DNA from 3 places in the Paenibacillus puldeungensis genome. Region 3 is predicted to be linked to each of the others. Evidence: predicted binding sites of a transcription regulator. Region 3 holds the regulator's gene; each other region holds the start of a gene.

What was found. Region 3 encodes Rex, which represses fermentation and respiration genes when NADH is low (regulators of the CRP and FNR family bind a similar motif). Its sites were predicted from a motif close to TTGTGAAATATTTCACAA; they were not measured.
Region 1: a site for Rex is predicted at 2,543-2,560, ahead of ACFQ3W_RS18900 (DUF2249 domain-containing protein). Genes of this name have one in related genera too.
Region 2: a site for Rex is predicted at 1,421-1,438, ahead of ACFQ3W_RS02940 (DUF1858 domain-containing protein). Genes of this name have one in related genera too.

Annotation. Positions count from the first base shown of each region.
Region 1 covers NZ_JBHTLM010000016.1:3,861-10,610, forward strand. The annotation lists gene ACFQ3W_RS18880 (YtrH family sporulation protein) at 1-51, shown strand, start outside; gene ACFQ3W_RS18885 (hypothetical protein) at 48-545, shown strand; gene ACFQ3W_RS18890 (YtpI family protein) at 794-1,093, shown strand; gene ACFQ3W_RS18895 (DRTGG domain-containing protein) at 1,113-2,447, opposite strand; gene ACFQ3W_RS18900 (DUF2249 domain-containing protein) at 2,629-2,868, shown strand; gene ACFQ3W_RS18905 (hypothetical protein) at 2,881-3,240, shown strand; gene ACFQ3W_RS18910 (hypothetical protein) at 3,240-3,392, shown strand; gene ACFQ3W_RS18915 (hypothetical protein) at 3,470-3,763, opposite strand; gene ACFQ3W_RS18920 (YlbF family regulator) at 3,877-4,221, opposite strand; gene ACFQ3W_RS18925 (DUF445 family protein) at 4,272-5,435, opposite strand; gene ACFQ3W_RS18930 (YheC/YheD family endospore coat-associated protein) at 5,686-6,750, shown strand, end outside.
Region 2 covers NZ_JBHTLM010000002.1:26,781-33,530, forward strand. The annotation lists gene ACFQ3W_RS02930 (sensor histidine kinase) at 1-671, opposite strand, end outside; gene ACFQ3W_RS02935 (response regulator transcription factor) at 668-1,345, opposite strand; gene ACFQ3W_RS02940 (DUF1858 domain-containing protein) at 1,519-1,746, shown strand; gene ACFQ3W_RS02945 (DUF438 domain-containing protein) at 1,775-3,058, shown strand; gene ACFQ3W_RS02950 (ROK family glucokinase) at 3,528-4,478, shown strand; gene rapZ (RNase adapter RapZ) at 4,534-5,427, shown strand; gene ACFQ3W_RS02960 (gluconeogenesis factor YvcK family protein) at 5,516-6,460, shown strand; gene whiA (DNA-binding protein WhiA) at 6,466-6,750, shown strand, end outside.
Region 3 covers NZ_JBHTLM010000020.1:27,564-34,313, reverse strand. The annotation lists gene ACFQ3W_RS21050 (cell wall elongation regulator TseB-like domain-containing protein) at 1-375, opposite strand, end outside; gene ACFQ3W_RS21045 (amidohydrolase) at 448-1,746, opposite strand; gene ACFQ3W_RS21040 (redox-sensing transcriptional repressor Rex) at 1,736-2,413, opposite strand; gene dinG (ATP-dependent DNA helicase DinG) at 2,423-5,284, opposite strand; gene ACFQ3W_RS21030 (tetratricopeptide repeat protein) at 5,459-6,091, opposite strand; gene panD (aspartate 1-decarboxylase) at 6,212-6,595, opposite strand; gene panC (pantoate--beta-alanine ligase) at 6,589-6,750, opposite strand, start outside.

The DNA.
Region 1 (6,750 bases), on a different contig from region 3:
CATATGGGATCGGAGCTGGTAAGATGGATGTGTGGAGGAAACCGGGGATGAATGAAACAAAGCCGCCGGAGCTTTCCAGTTTCCGGAGGTTTATGCAACTCGCTGCCGTTTTCATTTTTGGCATGGTCGTTGGGAGCATCGCGTACAATGTCATTTATCAGACAAGCTACAACATGCTCTGGATTCAGAACAAGGATTTAAAAATCCAACTAGAACAGGCAGAAGAAGATATCCGAACGCTGAAAAAATACAACAAACGGTCCACGGTAATTAAAGAGATCAAGGTTCGCGTGGAAGAAAGAGATCCTCCGCTAGACTCGCTTGCGGTAAAGGAGGTCGCCCAGCAGCTTCATGACGAACTGGAAGTGCTTCGCGGCCGGAGTATTTTCGAGATTGACACCGATGCAAAAATGGCCCGCACGCTCTTGAATCGTAAAATTTACTTGGTCCGTGAAAAGGAATATAGCATCCAGATCAAAACGATGCTCGTTAGCGAAGGCGTGCTTCAAGTATGGGTCGATATGCGTCCGTATGTGCGGCTCTAAATTTTCATGGTACAATATGGATGGTTAAGGCAGTCTATCCATTTTCACACCCATTTCCCTGGGTATGCCCTACCTTTAAATGCAAAACCTGCATCTAACATCAAACATTGACGGGGGCGAGCCGATATGAAGACAAGCTTTCCTTCCAGTTGGCGACGAAAAAATAAAGGTGGAAGCCATAACTTCCACCCCTAACTTGCGCAGGTTCACATGCAAAACTGAATTTTCAAAAAGGAGCTGTATAATTTATGGTCCAAAGTATTCAATACGTCTTATATGCTGGACTTATCATCACTTGTATATGTTCTGTTTTTTTCAGCTTTAAGTCGCGCCGCTCGGTCGATCCTGCGATTCGTGGATTGTCGGCCGCCAAAACTAACATCAGCATGGGAGGAATGCTCATCATCCTCGCACTCATACAAATGTTTATGTTTAGCGGTTCATCGCTTCGCGTCGTGATCGGTGCCCTTTTTATGGTCCTAGGTGCTTTCAACATTTTCGCCGGAATACGCAATTATGGCTATTTCTCACGCAGCAAGGCCGAGTAGCCGTCAGGCTTGGCGAAACTTAAGCATGATCAATTGATTGCAGTGCCATGACCGCTTTCGAAATAAGGCTGTCTTGATACGTAATCATAATTTCGAGTTTGCAGGCCCGGCGGCTCATTTCGAGTAGTACCGGTGTAACAACAACGGGGTTTTCGATTTGTACCGGACGTACGAAATAGGTCGTAATACTATCGACGACAAAGTCTCCTCCGCTGATGTCCTTGGCAGCTCGAAGGCCGGCTTGGGTCATCAGTGAAGTCAATACGCCATGGGATATGGTCCCGAGATCCGTGGCCATTTGCGGGGTAATCATCCCCCTAAAGAACAGCTTGCCCTCCGCATCGCGCTCCTCGGCAAAGCCGTTCCACATCAAATGCTCGAACGTCTCACCCATTTGCGGCTGATTGCGCACGTCCCTCATCGCTTGAAGTACTTCCCGTCGGGTCACCGAGGAAACAAGCTTGCGGTTGCGGTCGACGACCGGGAGAAAATCGATCCCCTCCCAAACCATAATTTGTGCGGCTGAAGCGAGGGAGGTCTGCATTCCTACCGTAATCGGATGGCGAGTCATACATTTTTCAATTACCTGATCGCCGTTTAGTTCTTCTACGTTTTTACGGCTGACGATCCCGATCACCCGGTTCCATTCATCTACTACCGGGAAATGCTGATTTCCTGTTTCCAAAGACAGCTGATCAAAATCGGAAATGTTGCTCGTCACCTTCAGCATATTCACCCGAGGCTTTCTGGCGACGATATCCTCCACCAGCATAATCTTCTTCTTGATCAAGCGGTCGAACAACGCACGGTTAATCATCGAGGCAACCGTGAAGGTATCATGGCGTGAAGAAATGATCGGAAGAGACAATCGGTCCGCCAGCGCTTTGACTTCGCGGCTCGTCCCAAATCCCCCCGTGACAAGCACGCCCGCTCCCTGTTCCAGGGCTAGCGAATGAGCATTTTCCCGGTTCCCAATAATAAGCAGGCTGCCAGCATCGATATAGCGGGCCATAGCGTCGATTTTCATTGCCCCGATCACATATTTATGAAGCGTCTTGTCTAACCCATCAGCCCCGCCTAACACATGTCCTTCAACAATTTCCACCACATCGCCGAAAGACAGCTGATCTGAAATATTCCGCGGTTTCTTTTCCACACGAACGGTTCCAATCCGCTCCTTGGTGATGACGATCCCGAGGTTCTCCGCTTCTTTAACCGCCCGATAAGCCGTACCTTCGCTAACTCCCAGACTTTTTGCCAGCTTACGTACGGAAATTTTCGTTCCGATCTTAAGCCCTTCGATGTGCTGAAGCAGTTGCTCGTGTTTTGTCACACTTTCTTCTTGTTCCTCCAACTGTTATACCCCCCTCCCCGAATCTGTACTACTCTGTACCTATTATACACGAATTAATTGCAAAAAAAAGCGCTTAATTGTGGGGTTTTCCACTTTTGTGATTTGTATCACATTTGCTTTATCCGCCACTGTTATAATGATGGCAAATGCTTAAATTTTTAAGTTACAGGAGGAATTTGTGATGAATTCAATCAAAACTACCGTTAATGCTACCGAATATCCGCCGCAATTGAAGCATAAAACGATTTTTTCTGCCTATAATGACCTGCAACCAGGAGAAGCGATGTTACTCATCAACGACCATGATCCGGTGCCTCTGCGGTTTCAATTTGAAGCGATGCATGCCGGACAATTCACTTGGGAGTATATTGAGCAAGGTCCGGACACGTTCCAAGTGAAGATCGGCAAAGTCCAAGCCTAGGAGGAATGAACTGTGGCCACAATCACGGTAGTCGATGCGAAGACGATCAAAATCGCCGTGGAGATCGAGGACGCTTTGCGCATGATTGAGGAAGCGGAGAGCAACCTCGAGCTCTATGCAAATGAAATTCTAACGATCGCTGACAAAATGCCGGAATTTAAGTACACATACTTTTGTTTTTATGCCTATGACACGGCTGCATTATTTGAGAAAATGCTCGGTATCGACCCAAAGCAATACCTTTCATTCTCACTCGATGCGCCCGATGCCTTTTTCTATACTTTATATGGCGGTATGAAAGGGTTAAGCGGTATGGCCCGTCTTTGCTGTACGCTGGCTCTTGAAAATCCTGATTTGGAGGTAAGTGTTTAATGGATTCCTCAAATACGAAAAAGAATCGCATCGTTGAACTGGATGTACGTCCACAGTTACGTTCAGGCCAAGAGCCGTTTCAAATCATTATGGAGGCTTTCGAGCAGCTGGCAGACGATCACTGGAAGGTAACTTTTCAACCTGAACAGTAAACTGATTGGACTGTTGAGGAGACACAAAAAAAACCTGACGGTGATTTTCCGTCAGGTTTTTTTGATTTTCTTTTCTCTCACAGGCCCTGTCCGCTCTTTCCCTCCTGCTGCCACTTCGTCTCCCACTCCCGAAACTTAGCCCTGCGAATCGTATCCAGAGCTCGCTGCTTCTCCTCGCTTACACCTAATATAAAATGGAGATGAGCACCGATCACTAAAAAAGCGAATCCCGCCCATACGGCACCAAATAGAGAAATCCAACCACTACCGGGCTTGAAGGAAATTAGAGGCAGCGCGTAAACGAGCATCCCTAACGCCAAAACCAAATAGATAACATGCTTCCATTTGCTTGTCTTCTTCACCGTTTTCATTTTCCGCAGCTCCTTCATTTCATAGAATACGAGATATGTTGCTTCGTTCTTTAGGCTCTACTCTATTTCTATGAAGGAAAACGAAAGAATATGAGAGTCTTTTTTGCTTCCTTTTACATTTCAGGACCGTACAAATGCTGCAGACTGTCTGTAATGATCTTGTTTACATCCTGGATTATGATGCTAAGGCGGCGTTCCGCATCGAACAGACGGCGGATATTCAGATTGAGGCTCAGCACCTCAAACACCTTCTCCATCTGCTCCATCTCCTCGGGAGACGGCATATCTCCAGCCATCATGCGCTGCTGTAGTTCATTTTGGCGGGTTCTGAAGTCGTCCAGCATGCGTTTGCTTTCCGGATCGACGTCCACAAGCTTCATCGCTGCCGTAATTTCTGCCACTTCCTGACTGTCCTTCAAGGCTGCAGCCAAATCATGGGCTTTGTCGTAAATATTCATTTGTTTTCCTCCTAATAGTAGTTTACTCTAAAATGAAATATGTTCTCTTGCTATCCAATCCATAGCATGAGGAGAGATTGAAACAGACCAATGATCCCCCCAAGCAGCACCCCAAGCCAGGTGATCGCCCGGAACTCTTTGCCAGACACACTAAGAATCACTTCCTCCAGACGCTCGACCGGAAACTTCTGTACCTGCTCCTGCACTAGCTGCGGCAGCCTTACTGCCTGGATCACTGACGGGATCGCTTTTACGATCAGACGCACTAACCGATCCGTCACCGCGGGGATGTTTGCTTTGGCATGATGCTTCCATGAGCTCAGTAGAGAACGGATCGGCACAGCTTCCGCATGCTGGATCCACCGCTCCACCGGGAGACCCTCGAGCTTGCCGGTGATCCATCCTATCGCCTCTTCCCCGGTCAACGACGCCAGCAGCTCTGCAACCGGCTTTTCTCCATAAAGCTCAAGGCGAACTTCAATCGCCCGCGCCGTTTTGAGGATGGCTTCTTCGCCACGTAGAGCACGAACAAGCGCCGGCGTAAGCTTTTGCACCAGTTTATCCTCGTCCATGAAGATTGCCGCCATCATTCCAAGAAAGCCACCGGCTTTATCCATCATCCCTGCCGCCATTTTCGACAGCATGCGTTGTCCCGATGCGGACAACAACTCTTCCTCGACTACGTGTAAAATCGCTTCGGCCGCAGTTCTGCTCCACTGTTTGCGATTCTCCTCAGACCAGCCTGGGATGAGCTGCTTCAGCGGCAAGCCTCCCCACTCGAAGCGCTGCCACATTTGCTCAAATCCACGAGTAGCCGCTTGTTTGGCTAAGTCCGCTAGCCTTAATCGAAGCGACTCCCATTCCTCCTCGGTCCACACCTTTAATGCAGCATCCCGAAGCGTTAAGTCGCTTTCATCCCAGCGATCAAGCCATTCATTCAGACGTTCCTCCGCTCGGCTGCGGAAGGAAGGCTTGAGCACCGATTCCTGCAATCCCTCCGGCGTGACCAGGTACTCGGCTACCACCTTGCCAAGCGACTCGGCGATATCATCCCGACGTTTAGGAATCAACCCTGGCGTAAAAGGGACATGAAACTTACCTATGTATACCGGATTTCTCGGATGAAACAGCATTTTAATCGCATAATGGTTCGTAATTCCACCTACAAAGGCAGCTACCCCCACGCTAATCAATACGTAAAGCCAATCTTCCACTTCTTTCCTCCCTCATTCTCTTAGGCTGTTGCCCGATCTAACGCCCATTCTTTCACCAGAACAATTCGCTCTAGGTTCACGTCTCCAACGCAAAAAAGCACCATTCCCGCCCTTACGAAGCGGCATCTAAACGGGCATAGGTTAATCACCAAGGATTCTATGTCCTCATATGATGCATTACATGCATTTAACACAGATGATCTTTAATTACATCCGAGACTCAAGCCAAGCTTGGAAGGAGATCCGCTACATGCCCTCCAAAAAAATAACAGTACAGATCATGAGTCCGGGCATTCTGGAAGACGATATTCTCGTGCTCGGAGACAACTTGATCAAACAATGGAAAATACCGACGCATCTTTCACTCCTGCTCGCTTTTGGATCATTCCGGCATCGCGTCAAAGTCATCCCGTTATCCAGAACTGACGGAGTTCGAATGAGTCAGGAACTTGCCAGAAAAATGGGGATTCAGCAAAAGTCACCGCTTCGTCTCACCTACCGACCACACTCTTCTACTATTCAATTTGGCCCTTTGCTCGGTGTGCTTCTCAGTCAGGATTATCCGGGAAATCCGGAAAAGCCCTTTGGTCAGATTACCCTGTTCTGCAAGGAACTCGTCAATGCGTGTTATCGGCAAGGGGTCTACGTCTACTTTTTTACGCCGAAGCATATCGGTACAAATTCCGGGCAGCTGTCGGGTTGGGTTTACGGAAACGGTTGGAAGCAAACCCAGGTCCCTGCCGCAGACGTATTCTACAACCGCCTTACCTCGCGAAAACTGGAGAATAAACCTAGCGTACAGCATTTCATGAAAGAAGTAAAATCCCGATACGGAAGCCATTTTTTCAATGAAAAATATCTCGATAAGAACGAGGTATTCGAGGCGCTCTCCCACGACGCTTCGCTGCTGCGATACTTGCCAGAATCCCACCTGTTTCGAAATTTCGCGATGCTGAAAACGATGTGCAGCAAATACTCCACCGTTTTTTTGAAACCGGTCAAAGGCAGCCTAGGTAAAGGAATCATTCGGATTTCCCGGCTCGAAGGCGGCGCATATCAAACACTGACCGCTCAAGTTGGAGGAACGCGCAAGCAAATCTACCCGAGCCTTTCTAAGCTGTTCTCCTCATTGTCCGGCAAAATGAAGACGACCCGTTATCAGATCCAGCAGGGATTGCATTTGATAGAGGTGGACCATAGACCGGTCGATTTCCGGGCCCTTGTGCAGAAAAATATATCCGGCAAGTGGAACACAACCTCGATTGTCGGGCGCATTGCTGGAAGCCAGCACTTCGTATCAAATCTAGCACGAGGC
Region 2 (6,750 bases), on a different contig from region 3:
GGCGCAGGCATGCCGTCCTTTTGCGTGAGAGTCATCCCATATTCCAGACGCAGCAGTCTTTTACGAATATCCCGGAAAAACAAATAGGACAGCAAAATGAAAAAACCTAGCAACAAAGCGATAATTACCCCGAAGAAGCGGCCGTCATCCGGCCCATCGTGAGCAGTGCGGTTGAGAAAGCGGCGCGGCAGCTCCAGCACCATGAATCCCTGCCGCATCTTCTCGTTTCCGCCGATAAAGGCGACGACCGTGAAGGGGTCGGAGTTGGACCTATTTTTCATAAATGCGATCGTATCCTCCAGAGACCATTTGGTTGGCAGGTCGGTTTGCTTAGGAAGCTGCAGGTGTGTAGTTCCCGAGGAATCCACCCAGTACAGCGAGGCATCGGCATATTTGCGTTTGAGCTCTCTAAGCTTGTTGTCAATCGCTTCCGGCTTGGCATTACGCAGCGACAGTGCCTCTTTGTGCCATCTGTTCTCCACATCGGTTCCGGTCCCGTAGGGGAGCGTTTTTGTGTACGGCTCATGCGGGTGAATCATATAACTGACGCCCCAGGAGGCGATATAGCTGATCGGAATCAGAATGGGTATAAAAATAAGCGCCAAAACGTTGATCAGCACATACCGCGTAAGCAGCGAGTTTTTAAACTTGTAAATCGGCTTGAGCTTCATGCTTTCACCCGATACCCGATGCCGCGAATCGTCTCAATGACTTCAGGGTTCGCGGGATCTCTTTCGATTTTTTCGCGCAGATGGCGAATATGTACCATTAATGTTTTATCTCCATCAAGGTAAGTTTCACCCCATACGGCTTCATAAATTTGTTCTTTAGTCAGAATTTGCCCCAAATGACGGAGCAGAAAGATGAAAATGTAATACTGCTTACCGGTCAGGACAATTTCTTCGCCTGTATCTTGATTAAAGATTCGATTTTCCTTTTCATGAATGAGTAAATGCTTGATCCGCAGTGGCTGCGCATCTTGGCTTCCACTGCGGCGCAGCAGCACCTCTATGCGGGCTACCAGCTCGTCCGGGTGGAACGGCTTGGTCAAATAATCGTCAGCAAATTTGAGCCCTTGCAGCTTGTCATCGATCGAAGACCGAGCAGACAGCATCAATATAGGAAGCTCAGGGTATTGTTTCTTGAGCCGACCACCGACAGTGAATCCATCCAGGCCGGGTAGCATCACGTCCAGAATCACAAGCCCGCATGCGGCTGCTTCCTCTACAGCACGTTCACCGCTCGTTAGCCAGGTTACGGCATAGCCGCGGTCCTGCAAATTTTGGCTGACCCATTCGCCGATTTCCTTGTCGTCTTCAATATATAGCAGATGTGTACTTGTCATCACGGTCCCCTCCTGACTCTATTTTGGCAAAATCCCAGCAAAAAAGAAACGGCCTGTTTCTCATTCCCGTTCAGTTTGTGAGTGGAATCACAAATACGACCCTTGTTGTATGCTACGTTGGATACGAGAATAATTATCATTCAAATTTTAGTGAATGAAGGCGGCGATCGCAGATGACGAAAACGATTGATTTGCGCAAAACCGTATATGAGCTGTGCTCGGCGGATCCCGGTATACTGGACGTCATGGTGGAGCTTGGATTCGAGCAAATCGCCAAACCGGGGATGCTGCAGAGCGCAGGACGTTTTATGACGATTCCAAAAGGAGCCAGATTGAAAAAGATCGGTCTGGATACGATAAAATCAGCTTTTCAGGCGAGAGGCTACGAAATTATAGAGTAAATTATTTACGATATGGGAGGAACGAAATATGAGCGAACTGATCAATAACCGCGAGCACAGCGTGCCGGAGCAAGGGCGCCGTCAGGAGCTGCTCAAGCAAATCATCAAGGAGCTTCATCAGGGGAAAAGCGTTGAGGAAGTCAAAGCACGTTTTGAGGAAGCGGTCGGCGACGTGACGGTCACGGAAATTTCCGCGATGGAGCATGCGTTGATGGAAGAGGAAGGCATTCCGGTGTCCGAAGTACAGCGTCTGTGCTCGGTGCATACAGCGATCTTCAAAGGCTCGATTGAGGAGATTCACCGCTCGTCCAAGCCGGAGGAGCAGCCTGGTCATCCGGTGCACACGTTCAAGCTGGAAAATCGCGAGATTGAGCGCCTGGTAAACTTTAAGCTGCAGCTGCATCTGGATAAGTTCCGCAAGGACGACCGCGAGGAGATTGTCTTTAAGCTGCTGGAGGACCTCAGCCTCCTTCTCGATCTTGATAAACACTACAGCCGGAAGGAAAATCTGTTGTTCCCTTACCTTGAGCGGTACGGCATTTACGGCCCGACTACTGTGATGTGGGGCGTCGATGACGGCATCCGCGCCATGATCAAAGAGGTCAAGGGCAAACTGGGGAACGGGGAAACGGATAAAGAGGAAATTTGCGGCGATCTGGAGCGTATCATTAAGGAAGTCAACGAGATGATCTTTAAGGAAGAAAATATTTTGCTGCCGATGGCATTGGAGAAATTGACGGAGGACGAGTGGGTCAAGATCGCTCGGGAAAGCGATGAGATCGGATTTTGTCTGACGGCTCCGGAACGGGAATGGATTCCCGAACGCGTGCCGCTGCCAGATGAGGAAGGCGGCAATCCAGCGGAGGGCGGCAGGTCGGATTCAAATCCAGAGCAGGGCCATGCGCCGCAGGGCTTCGTGAAGTTCGAAACGGGCCTATTATCGATGGAACAGCTCGAAGCGTTGATGAACCATCTGCCGGTGGACCTGACGTTTATTGACGAGAATGACGTGGTTCGTTACTTCTCCCATGGCAAGGAACGGATATTCGCTCGGACCAAGGCTGTAATTGGCCGTACCGTGCAGAATTGCCATCCGCCGCAAAGCGTACATGTCGTTAATAAGCTGCTGGCTGATTTCAAAGCCGGCCGGAAGGATTCCGAGGATTTCTGGATTCAAATCAAAGACAAATTCGTGTACATCCGCTACTTTGCGGTGCGCAGTGAAGACGGACGATACCTAGGCACTCTGGAATTTACGCAAAATATCGCCCCGATTCGCGAGCTTGAGGGACAAAAGCGAATTTTATCTTAGTTTGGTTGCCTTCAGCCCCAACTTTCGCTAACAGCGAAGGAGGGGGCTTTTTTTACTGAGTCAGCGTGTTGGAAACTAAGCTTAACTAAACGAAGTGATGTAAATGTAGGAATCGGTAATCTACGTCAAATAGATGCACAAAATACATTTAGATTGAGCGGCGACCTGGGGTCGGACGTGGTCGGGTCAAGGTAAAGGACATACGGAATACCTGCTCTTCTTTGCTCCTGCTTGTGATCAACTTCATATACCACAATCCCTTGTCTCCCTAGGGTTTTGCGTATCCTGCCTTCTCTTGACCGAACGGGAGGGTTCGCTTATAGTTGGTACGTAGGAGCAAAATGGCCCAAACAGGCAGTTCTAATCCGTAACCTACGGATTTAGGACACAGGAGATTAAAGCTCTATTTAGCGAAAAATACTAACCAAACCGATTTACCATATTATTTGAGAAAAAGGTGGCTTGTGAAATGTCTGAAAAAATCTACATCGGTGTTGACCTAGGCGGTACGGCAATCAAAGTCGGCATTTGTAATGAAGAAGGGCAGCTGCTTCATACGTATGAAGGTCCGACCGAAGTCGCTAAGGGCGCGGATACGGTCGTCGCCAACATCGAGAAGTACGTCCGGCAAGTCGTAGAAGAATCGCCGTTCGCTTGGGAGCAGGTAGCAGGAGTTGGCGCCGGGGTCGCCGGATTTACCAATGTCCGCGAAGGCATCATTATTCTTGCTCCGAATGTAGGTTTGAAGGATCTCCACATTCGTGAAATCCTGGAGCAGCGACTCGGCAAGCCGATCAAAATAGACAACGATGCCAATGTAGCAGCTTTAGGTGAAGCCTGGGGCGGCGCAGGCAAAGGCATAGAAAACTGCGTCTGCTATACGCTGGGCACTGGCGTCGGCGGGGGTATTATTATCAACGGCAAGATCTACCAAGGTTTCTCCGGGATGGCCGGCGAACTGGGACATATGTCTGTTGTTCCTGATTTGGAAGCGATCGGCTGCGGCTGTGGTCAAATGGGCTGCCTTGAGACCGTTTCTTCCGCAACGGGCATTATTCGTATGGCGAAGGACGCGGTTGCCCGCGGGGACCGCACTTCACTCTCGCACGTCGAGAACATTATGGCGAAAGACGTATTCGATGCCGCGAAGGAAGGCGACGAGGCGGCGATCCGCATCGTAAACCGGGCGGCTTACTACCTGGGCAAATCGATGGCTGCGGTTGCTGTCATTCTGAATCCGGAGCTGTTTATTGTAGGCGGCGGCGTTTCCAAAGCAGGAGATATTCTGTTTAACGAAATTCGCAGCGTGTTTGCGAAGCTGACGCCAGAGCCAGTACAAAAGGGTATGAAAATCGTGCCCGCCACTTTAGGAAATGACGCAGGAATGGTTGGCGCTGCAGGCCTGTTCCTTCGCTCCTAGACAAACCAGGCGGATTCTAACGGAACAAAGTGAATTTAAGCGGGGAGGGATTACAATGCCGGAAAAGGAAACGAGTTCAGTAGCCAATCTGATTATCATTACGGGCATGTCGGGTGCAGGGAAGTCGCTTGCCGTACGGAGTTTGGAGGATCTCGGATTTTTCTGCGTGGATAATTTGCCTCCGGTGCTGATTCCCAAATTTGCTGAACTTATTGAGCAATCAAAAGGGAAAATCGCCAAAATCGCGCTTGTTATCGACCTACGCGGCCGTGAGTTTTTCACCGCGCTGTCGGAGTCATTAGCATATATTAAAGATCATTTCACCATTAAATGTGAAATTCTGTTCCTGGATGCGACCGATTCCATACTCGTTCAAAGATATAAGGAGAGCCGACGTCGCCACCCTCTCGCTCCTGAAGGTATGCCGCTTGACGGGATAAAGCTGGAGCGGAAGATGCTGGATGAGCTAAGAATGTCAGCTACCCAGGTGATCGATACAAGCAACATGAAGCCGGCACAGTTGAAGGAGAAAATCATATCCCGGTTTTCTCATCTGGAGAGCAGCAACTTATCCGTAAACATTACTTCATTCGGTTTTAAATATGGAATACCGATCGATGCCGATCTGGTATTTGATGTTCGTTTTTTGCCAAATCCCCATTACATTGAGCAGCTTCGTCCACACACCGGACAAGACAGCGATGTATATGATTATGTAATGAAGTGGCCGGAGACGCAAACCTTCCTGATCAAGCTGCTCGATCTACTGCACTTCTTATTGCCGCAGTACCACAAAGAGGGCAAAAGTCAGGTCATTATTGCGATCGGCTGCACCGGAGGCAAGCACCGCTCGGTGGCTATTGCCGAATATCTAGGCCGGATGCTCGGAGCCAGCGAAACGGAGACCGTTCGCGTAAGTCACCGAGACGAGGGCCGAGACCGGAATTAAACGAGCTTCTCATTGGAACTCGAATTAAGAGGTGAACCATTAAGTGATACATCGGGCTAAGGAAGGAAGAGTTCCGCGAATCGTCGTAATGGGCGGGGGAACGGGGCTGTCCGTCATGCTTCGCGGATTAAAGGAGAAACCGCTCGATATCACGGCTATTGTAACTGTAGCCGACGATGGGGGCAGCTCTGGTATTCTTCGAAATGAATTGCAAATGCCGCCTCCTGGCGATATTCGCAACGTACTGACAGCATTGGCTGATGTTGAACCGCTTTTGTCGGATATGCTGAACTATCGTTTTTCGGCAGGTTCCGGACTAGCTGGGCACAGCTTGGGCAACCTAATTTTAGCGGCAATTACGGATATATCCGGTGACTTTGTTACCGCGGTACGTGAGCTAAGCCGCGTGTTTGCTGTGCGGGGGCGGGTGCTTCCGGCCGCAGGTCAAGCGGTTGTGCTCCATGCGGAGATGGAGGACGGCACGATCGTCACTGGGGAATCGAAGATCCCGCAGGTCAGAGGTAAGATCAAACGGATTTTTCTCGAGCCTGAAGTTGTTGAACCGCTTCCTGAGGCGGTGGATGCGATTCGGGAAGCCGATGCAATTCTGATCGGTCCGGGAAGTCTGTATACAAGCATTATCCCAAATTTGCTGGTGCCGAAGCTGGCGGAGGCGATTTTGGAAAACTCGTCGGCTATCAAAATTTTTATATGCAATGTAATGACGCAGCCTGGAGAAACGGACGGCTATACGGTGAGTGATCACCTGCAGGCGGTATACGACCATGTTGGCCAGCACTTATTTGATTATATTATTGTAAATGATGGCGAAATACCGACGCAGGTTCAAGATTTTTACGCCGAAAAAGGTGCCAAGCCGGTGGAAGTCGACTGGGATAACGTCACCGGTCAAGGCTATAAAGTTATAGCGGACACGCTCGTGTTGTTCCGCCGTTATTTACGGCATGATGCGGACAAACTGAGCCATCACATTTATCAGCTTGTGCAAAACTGGATTTTACGAAAGAGGTGAGTCCCTTGTCATTTGCGGCGCAAACCAAAAAAGAGCTGACGATGGTCGAAGCATCCGCTTGCTGCGAGCAGGCCGAGCTATCTGCGCTGATCCGGATGAACGGTTCGGTTCAGGTTTCGAACAAGAAAGTGATTTTGGATATCTCCACGGAAAACGCCGCGATCGCAAGGCGAATATATTCTTTGCTGAAGAAGCATTTTCAAATTCATACGGAACTGCTCGTTCGCAAAAAAATGCGTCTCAAGAAAAACAACGTGTATATCGTGCGGATTCCGGCCAGAGTGCAGGAA
Region 3 (6,750 bases):
ATCGTTATAGACCCCCGGCAGCAGTCGAACGATCTTTATACCAGGCAATCGATCCTTGATGAGGGTCCGAACCTGATCCTCCGAAACGCCTTCCGATAACAGCCGTACTTCCGGTGCATGATCTTTTCTCAACCAGACCATCATATCTCGGCCAGATTCGTCCTTGCCCTTGACGACCCAGCACACTTCATCCCATACCGACTTCCATACTTGATCGCTTTCCACCAGACCCGACTCCTGCTTTGCCTGCTGAATGGCTGCCGACTCACCATTCCAATAATCCTGATTAACGTAAATATAAAAGCGGTGAAGTCCAAAGAGCACGAGCAGCAGGATCAGGAGGGAGAGCAGGAGCCATTTGGTTCTCTTTCTCAACCTTCTCTTCCTTTCTCCGAAGTAGGCAGTCGAACCCGCCAGATTGAAGCTGCGGATACTGCCAACTGTAATCTAGCGAGCTAGCAGACCTTCAAATGCTGCCTGAGCCTCGAAGCGAACCTTCTCTTCATCCAGCGTGAGGCAGGCCCCGTGTTTAACCACCTGCTTGCCGTTAATCCATACATGCTCGACATCCTTCGGACCAGCGGAATAAACGACATGGGAAATGTAGTCCGTTTTCGGCAGAAAATGAGCTTGCTCCGTATTCAGCGCGATGAAATCCGCCTTCATCCCAGCAGCCAGCCTGCCTGTGTTTTGCATGAAGAGCGATTTCGCTCCATACTCCGTTCCCATTTTGAGAGCTTCTAATGCTGGAACTGCGGTAGGATCGCCGGAAACACCCTTATGAATCAGAGCAGCCAACCTGATCTCCTCAAACATGTCGAGATTGTTGTTGCTCGCAGCGCCATCCGTGCCCAGTGAAACAACGACCCCTTTGCTTAATAGCTCCGGAACACGAGCCACACCGCTGGCCAGTTTCAGGTTGCTACCCGGATTATGCGAGACGGCAACATGATGTGCAGCTAACACGTAAATTTCCTCGTCCGTCAAATGCACGGCGTGCGCCAGCAAAGTTGGACGCGAGAACATCCCAAGTTTGCGCAGATGCTCTACAGGCCGAGCCCCATAGTCCTTGACATTCTGCTCTACTTCCGCAAGCGTCTCCGACATATGCGTATGCATTGGAAGATCCAGATCATGTGCCACCTGAACAAATTTCTCGATGTAGTCAGGCGGGCAGGTGTAAGGAGCGTGCGGCGAGATCATAGTCGTGATCCGTCCATCCGCTTTACCGTGCCAATCGCGGGCGAAACGGATAGCCTCCTGCAGCTTCTGATCCTGAACTTCAGGAGGACAAAGGCCGATCACCCCTCGCGTCAATACGGCGCGAATCCCCGATTCTTCAACGACCTTAGCCACTTGGTCCATATGGTCATACATGTCGAGGAACGTCGTTGTTCCGCCTTTGAGCATTTCCAGTACGGACAATGCTGTTCCGGCATAAACATCTGCCCCCGTAAACTTGGCTTCCATCGGCCACATCTTTTCCTGCAGCCAATTTTGAAGCACCATATCATCTCCGTATCCACGAAGAAGAGACATCGCCGCATGGCCATGCGTATTTACGAGCCCAGGCAGGAACAGCAATCCTTTGCCATCAAATGTTTCGGCCCCTTCTACGCCTTCCGGGCGCTGTTCACCAATGTAAGTGATCGTATCCCCTTCCACAAGCATATATCCGCGAACGATGGTACAATCTTCCTTTAACACGGCAAACGTACCATTCTTAATCAACCACTTACGACTCATAACTTACCGGTTCCTTTCCATCCTCCAAATAATAAGCCAAGCTTAACAAATCCGTTGTAAAGTCAGCCGCATGGATTCGAACTTCCGGCGGAACCTTTAATACCGTCGGTGCAAAATTCAAGATAGCTCTAATTCCAGCCTCAACCAATTGATCAGCAACGCGTTGAGCCTCAAAATCCGGGACTGTAATAATTCCGATGCGGATGTTATTAGCCTTGACCATGTCGCCTAGATCATCGATGGGCTGAATCGTAATATTGTTAATTTGCTTGCCGATCTTCTCAGGCGAAGCGTCAAAAACGGCCACGATCTTCATGTTATCTTTTAAGTATGCATTATAGTTAGATAGTGCTTGACCAAGATTACCAGCACCCACCAAAGCAACATTGATTTGCTGGTCTAAATTCAAAATTTCTTGAATTTTCTCGATCAGATAAGCGACATCGTATCCAATGCCTTTTCGCCCGAAATCGCCGAAATAAGCGAGATCCTTACGAATTTGCGCCGGATTGAGGTCCAGCTTCTGGCCAAGTTCTTGCGAAGAAACCGTAGGTACCTCGCGGCGGCTCAGTTCATTCAGAAAACGCAGGTATACCGGCAATCTGCGAACGACAGCATCCGAAATTTTTTCTGATTTCATACTTTGTTTCCCCCTATTCTGGCGCAAGATTGAGGACTATGATTGTTCCTCAGGATTCAACCATTCCGATATGCGTGGAACCATTTGACCAAGCGGCATATGCTCCATCTTCGGACCTGGCAAAGAGTATAGAAAATATTTTCCGTAATATGATTCCAAGATGCGCGTATCATACACGATCACGATTCCCCGATCCTGTGAGGTACGGACGAGTCGTCCAAATCCTTGCTTAAAACGAATGACAGCCTGAGGCACTGACAGCTTCATAAAAGGATTTTTCTTCTCCTTCTGCAGCCGTTCGCTCTTTGCCTCCACAAGTGGATGATTCGGCGGCTGAAAAGGTAGACGTACAATCGCTAAGCTCGTTAAAGCCTCACCGGGAATATCTACTCCTTCCCAGAAGCTGCTCGTTCCGAGCAATACCGAAGCATCCTGTCCCTGAAACCGACGGGTCAGCTTCGTACGGCTGCCGCTGTCCATGCCTTGTCCTATGACGGTGATCCCTTCCGCGGACAGCAGCTCCTTTAGTGGGTCGTAAACCTGGCGGAGCATGCGGTAAGACGTAAACAGTACGAGCATGCGTCCCTTCGTGGCGATGGCTGTATCCGCCAACGACCGAACCAGCGTGGTGACGAAGTGATCATCACCAACGCTTCCTTTGACGCTAGGAAAATCCCTCGGAATGACCAGCAATGCCTGATCCCGGTAGTTAAACGGTGACGGCAGCATCGAGGTGATCAACCGATCCTCGGAGGCCGCTTCCTGCAGCCCCAATTGCTCGATCATGTACTGAAACGATTTGTCAACCGATAAAGTTGCCGAGGTCATGACCACGCTTTTCTTACTGTCGAAAAAATACTCCTTCAGTTGGGCGCTCACATCAATGGGAACAGCATACATTTGCAAAGACCGGCTGCGATAGTTTCCGTTACCCTCCATCCAATAGACGGTATCTTCGCCATCTAATTTCATGAAGAAGCGCAACGCCTCGCGTTCGGTTCCCAAGTCCTTAAGCAAACCGCTGATGTCGGTCAGCAAGCTTTCCGATCCGATATCGTCCTGCTCTTCCCTGATTTGACTGAGCAGGCGTTCTCCTTTGCGCAGCACGTCCCCAAGCGAGACATAAATTTGGTTCTCCAGCGCAGCCAGCGTGTCCCAATCCTTCGGCTTCTTATGCGGCAGCAGCCGAAAAACGAATTGACCAGGATCTCCAGGCGCAGCATCACTGCGTTCCGGCATAAGCGTGAACAGCAACTCGTTTAGCTTGTCCCAGGTCTCTTTCACATCTACAAGCGTAGGATAAAAGCTGTCAATAACGGAGCACCACTCAGCCGACTTTTCGTTTACCGAGCTTTGCAACTGGATACGCAAATTCGGAAACTGGCCTGTCTTACTATCTTTGAATAGGCGGGTTAAGGTGTGAATGACTGTAAAATACTTCATATTAATCCCTAAATGTTTGCCCGCCACATCCTCCAGGTGATGTGCTTCATCGATGACCAGACGCTCATAGCCCGGAAGCAGTTGATGACCTGCCTGAATGTCCGTAAACAATTTGGAATGATTCGTGATGACCACATCCGCCACACCGGCTTCGTGCTTCGCCCGGTGGTAGAAGCATTTTCGAAACCACGGACACGAACGACCTAAACATGAATCGGACTCGCTTGCGACTGTCTCCCAAAAATCATTTCCGCGATTTCCTAAGTTAAGCTCCTCGTCATCACCGTTTATCGTTTGTGTCAGCCACACAATCATTTGTGCAGCCGTCATCACCTCTTCTTTTGGCGTTGTGAAGTCTCTTCTGTTTATTTTATGTTCAAATTTACGCAGACACAAATAATGTTGTCTTCCCTTAAATACAGCCGCCAGAAAAGGAAACGGAACGACCTCGGTCAGCAGTGGGATATCTCGCTCTCTAAGCTGCTCCTGAAGGTTAATCGTATGTGTACTTACCATAACCTTCTCATCCTGTTTAACGCTATGATATATTGCAGGAAGTAAGTAACCTAACGATTTTCCGGTCCCTGTTCCAGCTTCTACCAAAAGATGTTTGTCCTCGTCAAAGGCCTTCATCACTTCATGAAGCATCATGTTCTGCGCTTCCCGTTCCTCATATTGCGGCAGGCGCTCACGCAGACGTTCACGTACCTGATCCATAAACTGCTCGAAGGTGATATCCTCCAGCGGATTGTCCAAAAGCGCATTTCGAGGCGTTTCGATATCCATCCAATCCTCAGCTTGCAGCGCAAATTGACGATAGTACGTAAATCCGCCTTCATTCGGATTTGCCTCGCGTTCCTTTTCCTGAAGCAACGCATCAAAGAACCAACCTAAGTCGCTGTCCTCGCCGGCAAACAAATCCACTAATCGCTGTATGGTCAGAAGCGGTAGGCTTTCACATTCTTCAAGGCACTTCAAAAAAATGAGCGCCGTTGCCAATGCATCACTGTCGGCCTGATGTGGACGATCGTGCTGCACATCAAACTCCGCCGCCACCATGCCAAGCTGATAAGACATGAGTGATGGAAACATGATTTTCAAGAAATCCATCGTATCAAGAATCCTGCCCGTAAAGGGCAAATAACCCGTTTTGTCCAATGCACTTTGCAAATAGTTGAAATCAAAGGCTACATTGTGCCCGACAAGTACGACATCATTCAGAAGCGGAACCATCTCCATCATCACTTCGTCTAGCTCCGGAGCATCCTTCACATGCTCTTCCGTGATCCCGGTGAGCCCGGTAATAAACGGAGGGATCGGGATACTAGGCTTAACGAAGGAGTTATACACCTGAGAAATCGTCCTATCCGGTTCTATAATCGCAAGTCCCACTTGAATGATTTCATCAAAGGACTGATTGCCTGTAGTTTCAAAATCGAGCACTGCATATTTCATTTGCGTATATAAGTCCCTTTCATTCCAGTCTACATTACAGCATAACAGAAGAATGCCAATTTGAAAATTAATACAATATCTCTATGTAAATTACATCACAAACAAAACGAGCGATGCGCCGCACTTCCTGCGGATGATCGCATCGCTCAGCTGACATCTACGACTCCAATATAATTACAATAATGACGTCAGTTCGTTGCTGTAGATCAGTTTCCCCTTACTGTTTAGACATGCCTCTAAGTTAGCTAAAGGCTCCGGAAGGGAAGGATCACTGTGATAAGCTAACGTAAAAAATTCTTTTGCCTTGGTAAAAGTTCCTTTTTGAGCTTCGATGCAGCCTAATGCATTGTAAATTACCGAACGCATTCGCTTATTTGTCGCAACCCTAAGCACCTGCTTGAAATGCTCGGTCGCTTCATCGCTTTGTTCCAGATGCATGTGGCACATCGCCAGATAAGTCCGACCAACCATACTTTCAGGAAACTGCTCAAGCAACTGCTGGAACTGCGGCAACGCCTCAGAAAACATCAGCAGCTTATAATACCCTTGGCCTTTGATGAATGGGACTGAGTCCATTTCGGGTAGCACTGGCATATCCTGTATGTCAATGTTTCCAATGTTTTGGCGCAGCACACCCATCTTCTCCTCAAAACAAAGCCATTCCTCAATAATTCCGTCGCTCATATGCTTGAGCAAACGCCATTTGTGTACAAGGTCCTGCTTTTGATCACCTTGGGCTACCGGATACTTACGGGAAATTTCGTCCAACATCTCATTCATTTCCGCAAAAACATGCTGAAACATCATTCACATCCCACCCTTAACGAAAATGAAATCAGTCCGAGCCTTAACTTCATTTTTTGTTTTGGACGGCCTTTTCATTCCCTTGACCAGGAATTGCATGTTCCGCGGTAAAAGCCGGCTAAATTAACGAATCACCGCATGCAGCTCTTGATTGGCTTTTTCGACGGTCCGATTGTTTTCGTCCACGAAAACGACGGTTGGCTTATGGCTACGCAGTTCCTCTGCGGACATTTGAGCGTACGATATAATTATTACATTGTCGCCCGGCTGAACCAGTCTTGCTGCCGCGCCATTCAAACAGATAACACCACTGCCACGAGGTCCCGGAATGACGTAGGTTTCTAGGCGAGCCCCGTTATTGTTATTGACGATTTGTACTTTTTCATTTTCAAGAATATCTGCAGCTTCCATCAAATTCTCGTCAATCGTGATACTGCCAACATAATTCAAATTTGCTTCCGTTACGGTTGCCCGGTGAATTTTAGATTTCATCATCGTTCTTAACATGACGTAAGCACCTTCTTTTCCAAAATGACATTGTCGATCAAACGCGTGGAGCCAAATTTTACGGCTAAAGCGATCAATACATCACTTCCAATTGAATCGAGCCGATCCGGATCCTCAAGCGCGGTTAGATCGGGAAACTTGGTAATTTCCACATA